Regions from separate parts of the Nonomuraea sp. NPDC049684 genome, predicted to be linked through region 2. Evidence: riboswitches for the same ligand, from Rfam matches in the RefSeq annotation. Region 2 holds a riboswitch; each other region holds the start of a gene.
The links. A riboswitch is a leader RNA that binds a small molecule or an ion and turns the genes downstream of it on or off. The one in region 2 is predicted to bind cyclic di-AMP.

Region 1 (5,383 bases), on a different contig from region 2:
TCAATGTACGCATCGAAGCTCTCCTTTGTGAGTCGTGACGCCACCACAGAGGGGCGACCGGCCGGGAACTGTGACACGAGTGGCATAGATCACGCTTGATGGCCGCATGTCACAATCGCTGCGCGTCGGGACTCTTCGGTTGCGACAGACGAGGAGGCACGCCATGACACCGACCCCGCGGCACCCCGCCGACGCCGCCACCGAGCAGTTCCTGGGCTACCGGGAGCTGCTGTTCTCCGTGGTCTACAACATGCTCGGCAGCGTCGCCGACACCGAGGACGTGCTGCAGGAGGTGTGGCTGGCCTGGTCCGCCCGGCACCGCAGGCCGGAGGCCGGGCCGGTGGAGAACGTCCGGGCCTATCTGGTGCGGATCGCGGTGAACCAGGCGCTCGCCCGGCGCGCGGACCTGAGCCGCCGGCAGGAGACCTACGTCGGCCCCTGGCTGCCGGAACCGCTGGTCACGGCCCCCGACAACGCCGGGGACGCGGCCGGGGGCGGGGAGTCGCTGTCGATGGCGGTGCTGGTCGTGCTGGAGACCCTGTCACCGCTGGAACGAGCGGTCTTCGTGCTGCACGAGGTGTTCGGTTTCAGCCATCCGGAGACGGCCGGCATCCTCGGGCGCTCGCCGGCGGCGGTCCGGCAGCTCGCGGCCCGCGCGCGCCGCCACGTCCATGCCCGCCGTCCGCGTCACCGGACCGAGCCCGGCGTCCACGCCGAGGTGACCGAGCGGTTCGCCGCGGCGGCACTCGGCGGCGACCTGCGGGCCCTGCTGGAGGTGCTGGCGCCGGAGGTGACCCTGTGGACCGACGGCGGCGGCAAGGGGCCGGCCACCAGCCTGCACCCGGTCCACGGCCGGGACCGGGTGGCCGCGCTGTTCATGTCCGTCGCCGCGACGCTGACCCCGGGCGCGGTGGACCTGCGCTACCGGCGGGTGGCCGGCGACCCGTGCGCGCTCGTCTTCTCCGGCGCCGGGCCGCTGGCCGTGGTCGTCGTCGATCTGACGCCCGAGGGCGACCGGATCGCCGCCGTCTACTCCGTCACCAACCCCGACAAACTCACCGGCGTCCGCTGAGCCCGCGGCTAGTTCATCGAGATGTGCACGTGGTCGTAGTGGTTCTCGGTGATGCTGCCGCGGTCGGACATCGCGCGCCAGCCCGAGCCCTGGTTGATGCGCTGCTTCCAGATCACGTACTTGACGCCCAGCTTGGCCTTGTTCTGCAGCGCCCAGGCGGCCAGCCGGTCGCCGAGCGCGTTGTTGTCGGCGCTCGGCATGGTGCCGCCCGTGCTCATCATGAAGTCGCAGGCCCGGCCGAGCGGGTGCTCGCCGCTGGAGCCGGACCGGAAGCAGCCCACGTCGTACGGCAGCGAGAAGTTCTTCTGCACCTGCGCGCGCATCAGCCGGGTGCGCGGCGTGATGTTGTCCGAGCCGGACGGCAGCTCGGGCGCCCAGCTCCCGTCGGACTTCTTGCCCGGCCCGAACGGCACGAGGTCCTGGAGCTTCTTCTTGATGTCGTCGATGACGTCCTCGGCGTCGTCGCGCTGCTCGGCCACCTCCGCCGTGCCCGCCTTCAGCTCCGTCGCGAGCGCGGCGGCGGCCGCGGCGGCCTTCTTCTGGTCGTCGCGGGCCTTGGCCACGCTGTCGACGACCGCCTGCTGCTCGGCGGTGAGCTGTTCGAGCACGGCCGCGCCGTTGCCGTCCGGGGTCAGCATGAAGCCTGGCAGGGAGGCGTCGCGGCTCTGGTAGCGCATCCGGGCGATCTCGGCGACCCGCTGCTCGGCCGTGGCCACCGCCTGCTCGGCGGCGGCGAGCCGCTGCTGGGCCGCGGTGGCGGCCTCCTGGGCCTTGGCCAGCTCGACCCGCTTGAGGTTGTACGTCTCGATCAGCTTGTCGACCTTGCGGTTGAGCTGCTTGAGCTGGGCCCGCAGCTCCGCCTCCGACGGCTTGGGCGCGGCCGCCGCGGTTCTTGGCACGAAGGCTGAGGCGGCGGCCGGATGGACGAGCAGGGCGGTGGCGGTGATGAGACCGACGGCGAGACTCGCGGGGGACGAAGCCGCCACGTGGTAGTTCCTCTCCCTCTGCCGGCCGGGTTAGCTGACGGGTTCGGGCACGGGAGTAGTCCCTACCACTTGCGCGGATTCACCCCGGATGCGATGGGTCCCCGGCTCCCGGGCAACACGCCCGGGATTAGGCGTACAACGACCGTTATGGCCGATGTCTAACGGGATATTAGTGGTAGATCACGAGTCATGCGACTTTAATGAGAAACCAATTAGTGATCAATTCGTGATCGCAACATGCGTGCCGCCTCCTCCGGCAGCACGTCGTTGACGAAGGCCCCCATGGCCGACTCCGAACCCGCCAGGTACTTCAGCTTCCCGGGCGCCCGCCTGATGCTGAACAGCTCAAGGTGCAGGTAGGCCAGCTCCCGGCCGTACCGCACCGGCGCCTGGTGCCAGGCCGAGATGTACGGCATCGCCACCCCGAACAGCGCGTCGAGCGCCCGCAGCACCGAGGTGTACAGCGGCGCGAACGCGGCCCGCTCCTCCTCCGACAGCGCGGCCAGGTCGGGCACCTGCCGGTGCGGATACACGTGCACCTCGAACGGCCAGCGCGCGGCGGCCGGCACGAAGGCCGTCCAGAGCTCGTTGGCGGCCACCACCCGCGTCCCGGCGGCCTGCTCGGCGGCCAGCACGTCGGCGAACAGGTTGCCGCCGGTGTGCCGCGAGGCGGCCCCGAGCTGGAGCTTGGTGCGCGGGGTCACGTAGGGGTAGGCGTAGATCTGGCCGTGCGGGTGGGGGAGCGTGATGCCGATCTCTTCGCCCCGGTTCTCGAAGCAGAACACCTGCTCGACGCCCTCGATGCCGGACAGCTCGGCCGTGCGGTCGGCCCACGCCTCCATGACCAGCCTGACCTGGGCGTTGGAGAGCCTGGAGAAGGAAGAGGAGTGGTCGGAGGTGAAGCACACCACCTCACACCGCCCGACACCCGGCCGCACCTCACTCAGGCCGCCGACATCCCCGTACGTCCCAAAATTTCCGGAGAAAGAGGGGAAGCGGTTCTCGAACACCACCACGTCGTAGTCGTGGGCCGGGATCTCCGACGCCCGCGTGGCGGACGACGGGCACAACGGGCACTCGTCGGCCGGCGGCAGGAACGTCCGCGTCTGCCGGTGGCCGGCGATCGCGATCCACTCCTCGGTCAGCGGGTCGTAGCGCAGCTCGGAGGCCACCGGCCGCGGATCGAGCGGCCGCCGGTCGATCGCGCTCCGGTCGGCGTCGTCGCGCCGGTCGAAGTAGATCAGCTCTCGGCCGTCTGCCAGGTGGGTGATGGTGCGCTTCAAGGCGTGCCCTCCGCGATGATCAGTTCTCCGGCCCGTTCGGCCAGCTCGGTGCGTGCTTCCTCGGGCAGCCCCGCGTCGCTGATGACCACGTCGGCCTCGGTCAGCTCGGCGATCGTGCTGATGCCGACCGTGTTCCATTTGGTGTGGTCGGCGGGGACCACCAGCCGGTGCGCCGCGGCCACCAGCTCCCTGTCGGTCTCCGACTCCAGCAGGTTGGGCGTGGTGAACCCGGCGCGCAGGCTCATGCCGTGCACCCCGAGGAAGAGCGTGTCCACGTGCAGGCGGCGGATGGCCGCCACGGCCACGGGGCCGACGAGCGCGTCGGAGGGCGTGCGCACGCCGCCGGTCAGCACGACCGTGCGGTCGGCGCGCGGGTTGCGGTGGAAGACCTCGGCGACGGGGATCGAATTGGTGATCACGGTCAGCTCGGCCACCGCGACCAGGTGGTGGGCCAGCGCCCACGTGGTGGTGCCGGCGGAGAGCGCCACGGCGGTGCCCGGCCGTACGAGGGTGGCCGCGTGCCGCGCGATGGCCTCCTTCTCCTGCTGCTGGCGGGCGGACTTGGCGGTGAAGCCGGGCTCCTCGGTCGAGCCGGGGCCGAGGGCCGTCGCGCCCCCGTGGACCTTCTCCAGCAGCCCGCGCTCGGCCAGCACCTCAAGGTCGCGGCGTATCGTCATGTCGGAGACGCCGAGCTCGCGCACGAGGTCGGCCACCCGGACGCCGCCGCTGCTGCGTACGCGTTCGAGGATCGTCTGCTGACGCTGCTGTGCGAGCACGCCCACCCCTTCCAACAGATTCCACCAAATTATGACACGACTTTGTTGAGGAATGTTAGGTCACGGCGTATCGCTTGTGCGACCCGCGGGCAGGGGAGACCTTGAAGGTCACGATCCCGACCGCTGGAGGTGAGCCCATGGCGAAACGTGCACGCAAGGGCAGGGCGCGCAAGAAGAAGAAGGCGAACCACAGGAAGCGCCCGAACGCGAACTGAACACGGGTGGCCGCGGTTCGCGCGGCCACCCGTGTCATCTCAGCCGGGCAGCTCGGTGAGCGCCTGGTCCAGGCGCTCCTGCGGCAGCGCGTAGTCCTCCAGCTCGCCGGCCAGGTGGCGGTCGTAGGCGGCCAGGTCGAAGTGGCCGTGCCCGCACAGCGCGGTGAGGATCACCTTCTCCTCGCCGCTCTCCTTGCAGCGCAGCGCCTCGGCGATGGTCTCGGCCAGCGCGTGCGTGGGCTCGGGGGCCGGGACGATGCCCTCGGTCCGCGCGAAGCGCACACCCGCCTCGAAACACTCGCTCTGGGTACGCGTCACCGCCTCGAACAGCCCCAGCTCGTACATGTGGGACAGCAGCGGCGCCATGCCGTGATAGCGCAGCCCGCCGGCGTGGATCGGGTCGGGGACGAAGGAGTGCCCGAGGGTGTGCATCTTGAGCCCAACGGCGTCAGCCCGGCGGTGTCGCCGAAGTCGTAGGCGTACACGCCGCGGGTGAACGACGGGCAGGCGGCCGGCTCGACGGCCCTGAACCGGGTGCCGATCCGTCCGGCCAGCTTCTCCCGCAGGAAGGGGAAGGCCAGGCCGGCGAAGTTGGAGCCGCCGCCGGTGCAGCCGATGACCAGGTCCGGCAGCTCGGGCAGCTGCGCCAGGGCCTCCTCGCCGATCACCGTCTGGTGCAGGAGGACGTGGTTGAGCACCGAGCCGAGCGCGTACCGGGCCTGCGGGTCCGCGGCGGCCACCTCGACCGCCTCGCTGATCGCCAGCCCCAGGCTGCCGGGGGAGGCGGGGTCGTCGGCCAGCGCCTTGCTGCCCGCGCCGGTGAGGGGCGAGGGGCTGGGGTGGACGGTGGCGCCGTACACGCCCATGAGCGAGCGCCGGTACGGCTTCTGGTCGTAGGACGCCCGAACCATCCAGATCCGGCATTCGATGTCGAACTGGGCGCAGGCGAACGCCAGAGCAGACCCCCACTGTCCCGCGCCGGTCTCCGTGGTCAGCAGCCGCACGCCTTCCTTGGCGTTGTAGTACGCCTGCGGCACGGCGGTGTTCGCCT
Region 2 (5,383 bases):
CACGTCCGTGCAGCCCTACGACTGGCACTACATGCGGGGAGAGCCGTACCTGGCCCGGGTCATGGGCGGCGGGGTCGGGCTGCGCCGGCCTCGCATCGCCGTCCTCGGGGCCGACGTGGCGGGGGAGGTGGAGGCGGCTGGGAAGGACGTCACGCTGTTCCGTCCCGGCGACGAGGTGTACGCGATGTCGCTCGGGGGCGGTTTCGGCGAGTACGTCTGCCTGCGGCAGGGCGAGGTGGCGGCCAAACCGGCGGGCCTGTCGTTCGAGCAGGCGGCGGCGGTGCCGATGGCGGCCAACACCGCGCTGATCGCGCTGCGCGACGAGGGACGCCTCCAGCCGGGCCAGAAAGTGCTGGTCAACGGCGCGTCCGGCGGCGTGGGCACGTTCGCCGTGCAGCTCGCCAAGGCGCTGGGGGCGCACGTCACGGGCGTGTGCAGCGGGCGGAACGCGGACCTGGTGCGCTCGCTCGGCGCGGACGACGTCATCGACCACACCAAGGAGGACTTCGCGGCGTCGGGGCGGCGCTTCGACCTGCTGCTCGACGTGGCGGGCGGACGCCGGCCGGCCGACTGCCGCCGCGTGCTGACCAGGAAGGGCACGTACGTGCTGGTCGGCGGGCCGGCCGGCCGCTGGGTGCAGCCGGCCGGCCACATGTTCGCCGCGCTCGCGTCGGGGCCCTTCGTCCCGCAGCGGATCGTCAGGGCGGACGTCGTCCGCTGCGGGAGCAACAGGGCGAACCTGCTGACGCTGACCGGGCTGATCGAGCGGGGCGCGGTCACCCCGGTCATCGACAGGACCTTCCCCTTCGGCGAGCTCCCGGCGGCCGTCCGCTACCAGGAGGAGGGGCACGCCCCGGGGAAGGTCGTCGTCACAGGGTCGCGGTGAGCATGGCGGGGGCGGGGGCCTTCTGGAGCTGCTTGTAGGCGGCCCAGCGCTTGACGCCCTTGGGGTCGGGGCGTACCGCGCCGACGAAGGCCTGCCTGCGCCATTGCGACAGGCGTTCCTCCTTCACCACGTCGCCGGTGTGGGGGGAGTGGACCATGTAGCCGGGCTTGGAGATCATGCCGACGTGGCCGAGGCCGCTGAAGAACACCAGGTCGCCTGGCTTGAGGTCCTTCCAGGAGATCTTCCTGGAGAAGGCGCCGTACTGCTCCGCGGCGGTTCTGGGGAGCTCGATGCCGGCGTCCTCGTAGGCCCGGAGCATGAGGCCCGAGCAGTCGTAGCCCCGTTCGCTGGCGCCGCCCCACACATACGGGGTGCCGCGCTTGTCCATGGCGTATTCGAGGGCGACCTTCCAGGCCGGTTTCGGCACGTGCCGTTGCTGGACCTGTTTCACCTGGGGGCCGGTGAGGGTGACGGAGGGGGTGGGGGCGGCCGCAGCGGCGGGAGCCGCGGGGGCGGCGGGAGCGACGGGAGCCGCGGGGGCGGCAGGCGCGAGACCTGCGGCGCCCGCTGCCACCGCCACAAGGATGGCGATGCTAGACAGGGGACTGTCCTTCCACGTGGCCGGCCGGGTTAGCTGACGGGCTCGGGCCTGGAAGTAGCCCTACGGCGGTGCTCCTCGGGGGGAGGCGCGGCCGATTCGCCCCGGGGGGAAAGGTGGGTCCCCGGCTCCACGCAGCGGCTGCGTGGATTAGGCTCGTCGGACTCTAACGAAACGGTCAAAAGGTCGCAATCCCCCCAAAACGGATTGTCCGGTTGTTGAGATGATGTGTTCGTCAGCCGAGACGAGCCGGTAAGGTACCGCCCATGGAGTCGCGTAACATCCGCCTGGCCGTCATCCCCGGGGATGGCATCGGCGCCGAGGTCGTAGCCGAAGGGCTCAAGGTCCTGGAGGCCGTGGGCACGAAGATCGAGCCCACCCACTACGACCTGGGCGCAGCCCGCTACCACCGCACCGGCGAGACGCTGCCCGACGCGGTGCTCGAAGAGCTGCGCGGCTACGACGCGATCCTGCTCGGCGCCGTGGGCGACCCCAGCGTGCCGCCCGGCATCCTGGAGCGCGACCTGCTGCTCAAGCTCCGGTTCGAGTTCGACCACTACGTCAACCTGCGGCCGGTCAAGCTGTTCCCCGGCGTCGAGACCGCGCTGGCCGGCGCCACCGCCGAGCACATCGACATGGTCGTCGTCCGCGAGGGCACCGAGGGCCTCTACGCGGGCACCGGCGGCGTCATGCGCCGCGGCACGCCGCACGAGATCGCCACCCAGGAGTCGCTGAACACCGCCCACGGCGTCGAGCGCGTCGTGCGGTACGCCTTCCAGAAGGCTCAGTCGCGGCCCCGCAAGAAGCTCACGCTCGTCCACAAGACGAACGTGCTCACCTTCGCCGGCGACCTCTGGCAGCGCACGGTCAACCGCGTGGCCGCGGAGTTCCCCGACGTCACCACCGACTACAGCCACATCGACGCGGCCTCGATGTTCTTCGTCACCCAGCCCGAGCGCTTCGACGTGATCGTCACCGACAACCTGTTCGGCGACATCATCACCGACCTCGGCGCCGCGATCGCCGGCGGCATCGGCCTGGCGGCCAGCGGCAACATCAACCCCGAGCGCACCTCGCCGAGCATGTTCGAGCCGGTGCACGGCAGCGCGCCCGACATCGCCGGTCAGGGCAAGGCCGACCCGACCGCCACCATCCTGTCCGTGGGCATGCTCCTCGACCACCTCGGCCTGCACGCCGAGGCCGCCAAGGTCGAGCAGGCCGTGGCCGCCGACATCGCCGAGCGGGTGAGCGGCCGCGCCGGCCGCTCGACCAGCGAGATCGGCGACGACATCGCCGCGCGAGTAGCCGGCTAGGACCGCCTAGCCCCGCACGCGCCTGGCGGTCCGAACGCGGACTGCCAGGCGCTTTTTCGCGTTCGCGGAAGGCGCCTCCCGGCGATCACCAGGGGCGTTCTCTCGCGATCATCGGATCGAACCACCCCAACTGCCTCTTGCTATCCCAAATCGCGAGACACTAGGAAGTACGAATACTGCTCGCGGGCAGTAGCTACCAGAATCAGCTTTCGAAGTCGCAGATTCGTAGAGAGAAGGACCGCCGTCATGACCATCGCTCAGAAGCTCAGCTTCGACGTGCAGCATTCCGACCACGCTCGCACCGCGGCCGAGCGGGAGCAGGTACTGGCGAACCCCGGGTTCGGGCAGGTCTTCACCGACCACATGATCTCGATCGACTACACCGACGGCCAGGGCTGGCACGACGCCAGGCTCATGCCGTACGGGCCGCTCTCGCTCGACCCCGCGACCTCGGTCTTCCACTATGCGCAGGAGCTGTTCGAGGGCCTGAAGGCGTACCGGCAGATCTCCGGCTCGATCGCGACCTTCCGCCCGTACGCGAACGCCGCCCGCTTCAACCGCTCGGCCGAGCGCATGGCGATGCCCGAACTGCCGGAGGAGGCGTTCGTGGAGTCGCTGGAGCTGCTGGTCTCGGCCGACAAGGAGTGGGTGCCGACCACCGAGGGCCACAGCCTCTACCTGCGCCCGTTCATGTTCGCCACGCAGGCCGGGCTCGGCGTCAACTACCCGTCGAAGACCTACAAGTACATGGTGATCGCCTCGCCGGCGGCCTCGTACTTCAGCGGCGGCATCAAGCCCGTCTCGGTCTGGCTGTCCACCGAGTACACGCGCGCCGCGCCCGGCGGCACCGGCTTCGCCAAGTGCGGCGGCAACTACGCCGCCGCCTTCGTCGCCCAGCGCCAGGCCGTCGACAACGGCTGCGACCAGGTCGTCTGGCTCGACGCCCACAAGCACGAGTACGTCGAGGAGATGGGCGGGATGAACCTGTTCTTCGTCTTCGGCAACAAGCTCGTCACCCCGGCGCTCACCGGCACCCTGCTGCCCGGCATCACCCGGGAGTCGATCCTGGAGATGGCCGGCGACCTCGGCCTGGAGACCGAGGAGCGGCTGATCTCGGTGGACGAGTGGGAGTCCGCCTGCGCCTCCGGCGAGCTGACCGAGGTGTTCGCGTGCGGCACCGCCGCCGTGGTCACGCCGGTGGGCTCGGTCAGGGGCGACGACCGCTCCTGGACCATCGCCGACGGCACCCCCGGCCCGGTGACGATGCGGGTGCGCGAGGAGCTCGTCGGCATCCAGTACGGCGCCCGTCCCGACACCCGCAACTGGATCCACAAGATCGGCTAGAGCCGCGCGGACGGCCGGCGTTCAGGCGCCGGCCTCCGTCAGGGCCGCGGTGTCGACGTGCAGGTTCCACGGGTCGGGCAGGAACACCGGCTCGCCCAGGGAGACGACGCTCTCGCTGCGGTAGCGCCGCCCGCCCGGCCCGCCGAACAGCGTCACCAGCCGCTGGAACGGGTCGATCACCAGGTAGAGCGGCACCCCGCCGCGCGCGTAACCGCCCGTCTTGACGAAGTGCACGTCGTAGGTCGTGGCCACCGAGACGACGTCCACGAGCAGGATCGTCGAGGCGCCGTGGACGGCGTGCTCCTCGTGCAGCCGCGGCCGGCGCGGGACCACGGCCAGGTCGGGCACGTAGAGATCGTGGCCGGGGCCCAGGTAGACGGTGATGTTCGGCCAGATCTCCCAGCCCCGGACCGCCGCCGCGGCGGCGAGCTGGAACAACGTCCGGGACAGGATCGTGTTGTGCTGCCAGGTGCCCGGCTCGTTCACCACGATCCGGCCCTGGACCGTCTCGATGCGGAACTCGGGGAACAGTTCGCGCACGGTGCGGTAGCGCTCTTCCAGGGGCCTGACCATGCCGCCGTCCTCATGCTTTCCCGGGGGGTTTCCAAAGGATCACTCAGAGTAACGGCGGCGGCGTCCCGCGATCTAGTGGTTCTTCCTGATCATCGTGATCCCGTCGGCGACCGGCAGCATGACCACGCTCACCCGCGGGTCCTCGATCACCAGGTCGTTGAACTCGCGGATCTGCACCGTCGTCGGCTCGGAGTGCGCCGGGTCGGCCACGTGCCCGCTGCGCAGCGTGTTGTCGGCCAGCAGCAGGCCGCCCGGCCGCAGCCGCTCGACCAGCAACTCGTAGTAACCGGGGTAGTTGCCCTTGTCGGCGTCGAGGAAGGCCAGGTCGATGCGCTCGTCGAAGGCGGCCAGCGTCTCCAGGGCGGGCCCGATCGTCAGCGAGACGCGGTCGCTCACGCCCGCCCGCTCCCAGTAGCGCCGGGCGATCGACGTAGCGCCGGGCGATCGACGTCCACTCCTCGCTCACGTCGAAGCAGTGCAGCCGCCCGCCGGACAATCCCCGCGCGATGCACACCGACGAGTAGCCGGTGAACGTGCCCACCTCGACCGCCACGGCCGGGGCCGCGAGCTGGGTCAGCATGGTCAGGAACCGGCCCTGGTCGGCGGAGATCTGCATCCTGGCGGCGTCGCCCGTCGCCTCGGCGGTCTCCCGTGCCAGCTCGTCGAGCA
Region 3 (5,383 bases), 190 kb from region 2:
CGATGAGCGGCCGGATGCTGACCATGGCGGGCCGCGGGACGTTCGAGGAGACCCTCGTGTCCGGCACCGCCGGGTTCGTGGCCTTCTACGCCGCGGGCCCCACGATCGTCCTCACGGTTCTGGCGGGACCCGGCGCCAACGTCGGGCTCCTCCGGCTGGAGGGCAGGAAGACGGCGGCCGCCGTGGCCGCCGTGGCACGCAAACACTGACCATCCCCACCGAAGCGGAGGAAAGCATGGCAGGCATGGACGTCTCCCTCAAAGAGATGATGAGCATCGACGGCACGATCGGCGCGGCGATCGTCGACCACGGCAGCGGCATGGCGCTCGGCACGCTCGGCGGCTCGAAGGAGCTGGACCTGCAGGTCGCGGCGGCGGGCAACACCGAGGTCATCAAGGCCAAACTGCGCACGATGGACTCGCTGGGCCTCAAGGACGGCATCGAGGACATCCTGATCACGCTGACCGCCCAGTACCACATCATCCGGCCGCTGACCGGCCGCAGCGGCAAGGGCCTGTTCCTGTACCTGGCCCTCGACCGCAACCGGGCCAACCTGGCCCTGGCCCGGCACATGCTCAAGGTCATCGAGGAGAAACTGGAGCTCTGAGCGCCGTCCCACGGTTCACGGCGGGTCGGGACGGCGGGGTCCGGCGGCGGGTCACGCGGCGGGGTCAGGTGGCGGGCTGCGGCCGCGCAGGCGCCGCCGAGCCGGTGTGGGCGGTGATCTCGGCGACGATCGCGGGCCAGAGGGCGCGGGGCAGGTCGTGGCCCATGCCCGGGTAGGTGACCAGGCGGGCGCCCGGGATGGCGGCGGCCGTGGCCCGCCCGCCGGCGAGCGGCACGAGCTGGTCGTCCTCGCCGTGGATGACCAGCGCGGGCACCGTCAGCCCGCCCAGCGCGGACGTGCGGTCGCCCGAGGCCATGATGGCGGCGAGCTGGCGGGCCGTGCCGGCCGGGTCGTGGCAGCGGTCGAAGGCGAGCCCGGCCAGCCTGGTGACGCGTTCGCGGTCCAGCTCCCAGCCGGGGGACCCGAGCACGGCCCAGGTCGTCAGCGCGCCGGCGACGACCCCCTCGCGGTCGGTCGCGGGCTTGGCGAAGAGCACCGCGGCGGCCGCCTCGGTCGGCGGGGCCGCCTGCGGGCTGGGCGTGGACATGATCGAGGTCAGGCTCAGCACCCGGGCGGGGTGCCGGATGGCCAGCGCCTGGGCGATCATCCCGCCCATCGAGGCGCCGACGACGTGCGCGGCGGGCAGGCCCAGGACGTCCATGAGCCCGGCGCTGTCGTCGGCCAGGTCGTCCAGCACGTACGGCGAGGGCGCGCCCCATGCGGGCACGCCCTCGTCGTGGAGATGGGTGGACAGGCCCGCGTCGCGGTTGTCGAACCTGACGACGTGGTGCCCCTGCTCGGCCAGGAGTTCGCAGAACTCGTCGTCCCAGTGGATGAGCTGGGCGCCGAGTCCCATGATGAGCAGGAGGGGCCTGCCCGCGGGTGAGCCGAAGCTCTCGTAGGCGATCTCGATGCCGTTGGCGGCTGCGCGCTGGATCACAGCGACCAGAATGTCATTCTGGTCGCGAGGCGTAAAGAGCGGTCTGTCCGCAGATCAGTCGTTGAGGAGCTTGCGCAGGCGCTCGCCGCCGAGCACCACGCCGCCGCCGGCCAGCACCAGCACGCCGGCCATCACGGTGCCGCCCATCGCGACGGTCTTCCCGACCTGGCCGCCGGCCGAACCGGCCGCGTCCTCGGCGTTGTCGGCGGGCTCGTCGGCCAGCACCTTGGGGGGCTCGGCGGGGTTGGCGTCGAACCTGCTCCACGCGCCGCTGGAGAAGGCCACGGGGTAGTTCTTCTTGCCCTTGCCGTCGCCCCACTTGGTGATGACGTAGTCGATCTTGATGTGGCCCCGGCCGCCGTTGCCGTCCACGCCGAGCGTGTCGGGGTTGAAGGTGCCGCCGGTCAGCTCGGCGAAGGTCTTGGCGTCGAGGTCGAGCATGACGCCACGGCTGGAGGGCTCGCCGGGGCCGCGGTCGCCCACGAAGAACGGCATCTTCTTGCCGTTGTAGGTCACGTAGCCCTCGGTCATGAGGGGCCAGCTCGGGCTGGCGGCCAGGCCCTTCTGCATGGGCTTGCCGCTGGCGGGGAGGCCGGTGTCGCCGGCCCGGCCGGAGGAGTCGTCCCAGAAGTAGGAGGCCTTCGTGGAACCCTTGAGCAGGATCTTCTGGTCGTCGCCGGTGTCGGCGTGGGCGCCGGTGGCGGAGATCGTCAGCGCGCCCATGGCGGACACGGACAACAGGGCGAGAGAGCGCAGGCCAAATCGAGACATGAAGCAGTGAAGTCCTTCGCGAGGGGACAGGGGGAACGCGCGTGACTACGGTGCGTAACCGGGCAGAGCGCCGAAGAGGTGGTTACGCGGCGCGTGGGGGAAGTCAGGGAAGAGACCGCTCAGCAGGCGGTCGTCACTACACTGTCCGGGGGTACGACGAGGTGGTACATGCGTGAAGTCCTCTCCATCTCGCCTACCGGGTTAGCTGACGGGTTCGGGCGTGGAGATGCCCTACCGGCACGTGGCCGGATTCACCCCAATGAGATGGGTCCCCGGTTCCCGACGAGTCGGGATTCGGCGCCAGCTGTCGCCCCTCTCCTGGTAGGGACTACGCCACCAGCTGGTAATTGGTTAAGACCGTACCCAGAGATTCGGACAAATACAAACGAATCGTCATGAACCGGGTAAAGATCTACCTATCGCGGTAAAGAGAAAGGGGGCACGGCATGCCGTACCCCCTGCTAAAACGGGCCTTTCAGCCGCCGCTCTTGCGCCTGAAGGATCTTTTACTCGCTGCCGGACCGTGCGCCCCGTGGATCTTCGACGGGTCGACGCCCCTGCCACCCGCGGCCGAGTCGGCCTGCTGCCCGCGCTTGCGTTCCAACGCCTCGCGGAACTTGCGCTTCATCTCGTCCTCGGGAGTCTCGCTGACTTCCGGCTCCGGTGTTTCCGCCATGAGGACCTCCTGGTTCTGGGGACATCCACAGCTTCGCACGACGTCGCTTACGACGCGAAACCGGCCTCCACTCTGCTTTCCGCCGCGGGCGCCTGCTCCAGCCGCCTGCCGGGCATCATGACCAGCGCGACCAGGGCGATCACCGCGCCCGCCACGCCCAGCGACGGGATGACCACGGCCGCCGCCGAGGCGTGCGCGGCCGCGAGCCCGTGGACCGGCGCGTCCGTGGTGATGACCGACGTGTACGCGGTGCCGGCCAGCGCCAGCGCCACCGAGCCGCCGATCTGCCGGAAGAAGGTGAGGTTGGCCGAGGCCGTGCCGATGTACCGCGGCGCGACGGCCTGCTGCACGGCCACGGTCAGCCCCGACAGCATCGGCCCCATGCCGAGCCCGAGCAGCGCCATCCACCCGGCCAGCAGCAGGCCGTCGGTGCGCACGGTGAGGTTCAGGCACAGCAGGCTGCCGGCCGCCAGCAGGAACGGCGCCCCGACCAGCCACGGCTTGTACGTGCGCGTCCTGGACATCAGCGTGCCCATGAGCGCGCTGCCCGCCACCATGGCCAGCGTCATCGGGTAGATCCTCAGCCCGGACTCGGTGGCGCTGACGCCCAGCGCCTGCTGGAAGTAGCGCGGCAGGAACACCACGCCGGCGTACATGCAGAAGGCGGTGACGAAGGAGGTCGCGTTGACCAGCGTGTACGTGCGGTCCCGGAACAGGTGCATCGGCATGACCGGGTTCGCCGCCCGCAGTTCGACCAGCACGAACGCGGCCAGCAGGACCAGCGCCAGCAGGATCGGCCCGGCCACGGGCGGGGACGTCCAGGCGTTGCCGTCCAGGCCCTTCTCGGTCAGGCCGAGCAGCAGGGCGCTGATGGCCACGCTGAACACGGCGATGCCCGCGTAGTCCGGCCGGCCTTCGCCGCCGGTGCCCGGACGGAACGGCAGCCGCAGCACCACGATCGCGATCAGCACGATCCCGAGCGGCACGTTCACGTAGAACGCCCACCGCCAGCTCGCGTGGTCGGTGAACAACCCGCCCAGGAAGGGCCCGGCCAGGTACGTCAAAGCCATCACGCCGCCGAGTGCGCCCTGCACGCGGGCGCCGTTGCGTCCGGGCGGGAACATCTCCATCACCAGGGCCAGCGACAGCGGCAGCAGCGCGCCCGCGCCCAGCCCCTGCACGGCGCGGAAGGCGATGAGCTGGGTCATGTCCTGGGCGAGCCCGCACAACGCCGATCCGACGACGAACACCGACATCCCGACGAGCAGCAGCGGCTTCCTGCCGTGCTGGTCGGAGAGCCGGCCGTACAGCGGCACGGTCACAGTGGAGGTGAGCAGATACGCCGTGACCACCCAGGTGTAGAGCCGGGTGCCGCCCAGTTCGCCGGTGATGCGGGGCAGCGCGGTGCCGACGATCGTCTGGTCGAGCATCGCCAGGAACATGCCGCCGAGCACCGCCAGCAGCACCAGGCCGTTCCCCTTGGCCTTCATGTCATTAGTCACAGGTGAAGATTGATATGTAAGCGCTGACATGTCAAGCCTTCGCTATGCTGGCGGACATGTCCCTGCGGATCGCGCTCCTCGGCCTGCTCGCCACCAAAGGCCCGGCCAGCGGCTACGACCTGGCCAAGAAGTTCGAGCACTCGCTCAACCACGTCTGGCAGGCGGGGCACACGCAGATCTATCCGGAGCTGGTCAAGATGGCCGCCGACGGCCTGGTGACCGTCGAGCACGAGGGCGCCAGGGGCCGCAAGATCTACGCCGTCACCGCCGAGGGCCGCGCGCTGGTCACCGAGTGGCTGGTCGGCCACGACCCGTCGGCGACCGTGCGCAGCGAGACCGCCCTCCAGGCGTTCCTGCTGGCCCTGCTCGACACCGAGCAGGCCGTCGCCGTCGTCGAGCGCATCAAGGGCCACTTCCAGGCCCGTCTCGCGGTGCTCGACTGCCAACCCGGTGGGCTGTTCGGCAGGTACGCGCTCTCCCTCGGCCTGCACCAGGCGCGCTCCGGCATCGAGTGGGCCGACGAGACCCTGGCCGCACTGCGGCGCGAAGGGTAAAACGGAACTCTGCGGTTCCTGGTGTTGCGTTGGAGAAGCGCCGGATATACACCCAGGCATGATGCTCAACCTCCCAGTACGGCGATGAGCCTCCTGGGTCGTGACCTGGCGATCGACCTCGGCGCGGCCGGCACGAGGATCTACGCCAAGGGCAGGGGCATCGTGCTGGACGAGCCGTCGGTCGTCCTGCGCGACAGGCAGACGGGCAAGGTCCTCGCCTTCGGCGCCGAGGCCGTGAACGGCGCGGACGGCCCCGCCGGCGCGGACGGCGAGGCGTACTGGCCGATCAGCGACGGCCTGCCCCAGGACGGCGAGCTCGCCCGGCGCATGATC

Region 1: it holds a riboswitch for cyclic di-AMP, as region 2 does, so the genes downstream of both, ACIBST_RS43815 (coiled-coil domain-containing protein) here and ACIBST_RS16750 (C40 family peptidase) in region 2, are expected to answer to the same signal.
Region 3: it holds a riboswitch for cyclic di-AMP, as region 2 does, so the genes downstream of both, ACIBST_RS15775 (hypothetical protein) here and ACIBST_RS16750 (C40 family peptidase) in region 2, are expected to answer to the same signal.

What each region holds. Positions count from the first base shown of each region.
Region 1 covers NZ_JBITLO010000021.1:159,698-165,080, forward strand. Annotated here, with positions in the region: gene ACIBST_RS43805 (amidohydrolase family protein) at 1-13, opposite strand, end outside; gene sigJ (RNA polymerase sigma factor SigJ) at 164-1,072, shown strand; gene ACIBST_RS43815 (coiled-coil domain-containing protein) at 1,081-2,058, opposite strand; cyclic di-AMP (ydaO/yuaA leader) riboswitch at 2,064-2,202, opposite strand; gene galT (galactose-1-phosphate uridylyltransferase) at 2,271-3,341, opposite strand; gene ACIBST_RS43825 (DeoR/GlpR family DNA-binding transcription regulator) at 3,338-4,117, opposite strand; gene ACIBST_RS43830 (50S ribosomal protein bL37) at 4,255-4,332, shown strand; gene ACIBST_RS43835 (hypothetical protein) at 4,372-4,698, opposite strand; gene ACIBST_RS43840 (TrpB-like pyridoxal phosphate-dependent enzyme) at 4,647-5,383, opposite strand, start outside.
Region 2 covers NZ_JBITLO010000004.1:574,693-580,075, reverse strand. Annotated here, with positions in the region: gene ACIBST_RS16755 (NAD(P)-dependent alcohol dehydrogenase) at 1-886, shown strand, start outside; gene ACIBST_RS16750 (C40 family peptidase) at 870-1,460, opposite strand; cyclic di-AMP (ydaO/yuaA leader) riboswitch at 1,491-1,651, opposite strand; gene ACIBST_RS16745 (3-isopropylmalate dehydrogenase) at 1,751-2,797, shown strand; gene ACIBST_RS16740 (branched-chain amino acid aminotransferase) at 3,044-4,141, shown strand; gene ACIBST_RS16735 (Uma2 family endonuclease) at 4,163-4,714, opposite strand; partial or broken gene ACIBST_RS16730 (O-methyltransferase) at 4,787-5,383, opposite strand, start outside.
Region 3 covers NZ_JBITLO010000004.1:379,759-385,141, forward strand. Annotated here, with positions in the region: gene ACIBST_RS15760 (roadblock/LC7 domain-containing protein) at 1-209, shown strand, start outside; gene ACIBST_RS15765 (hypothetical protein) at 236-607, shown strand; gene ACIBST_RS15770 (alpha/beta fold hydrolase) at 672-1,547, opposite strand; gene ACIBST_RS15775 (hypothetical protein) at 1,602-2,318, opposite strand; cyclic di-AMP (ydaO/yuaA leader) riboswitch at 2,494-2,628, opposite strand; gene ACIBST_RS15780 (DUF5302 domain-containing protein) at 2,794-2,994, opposite strand; gene ACIBST_RS15785 (MDR family MFS transporter) at 3,042-4,496, opposite strand; gene ACIBST_RS15790 (PadR family transcriptional regulator) at 4,553-5,050, shown strand; gene ACIBST_RS15795 (rod shape-determining protein) at 5,135-5,383, shown strand, end outside.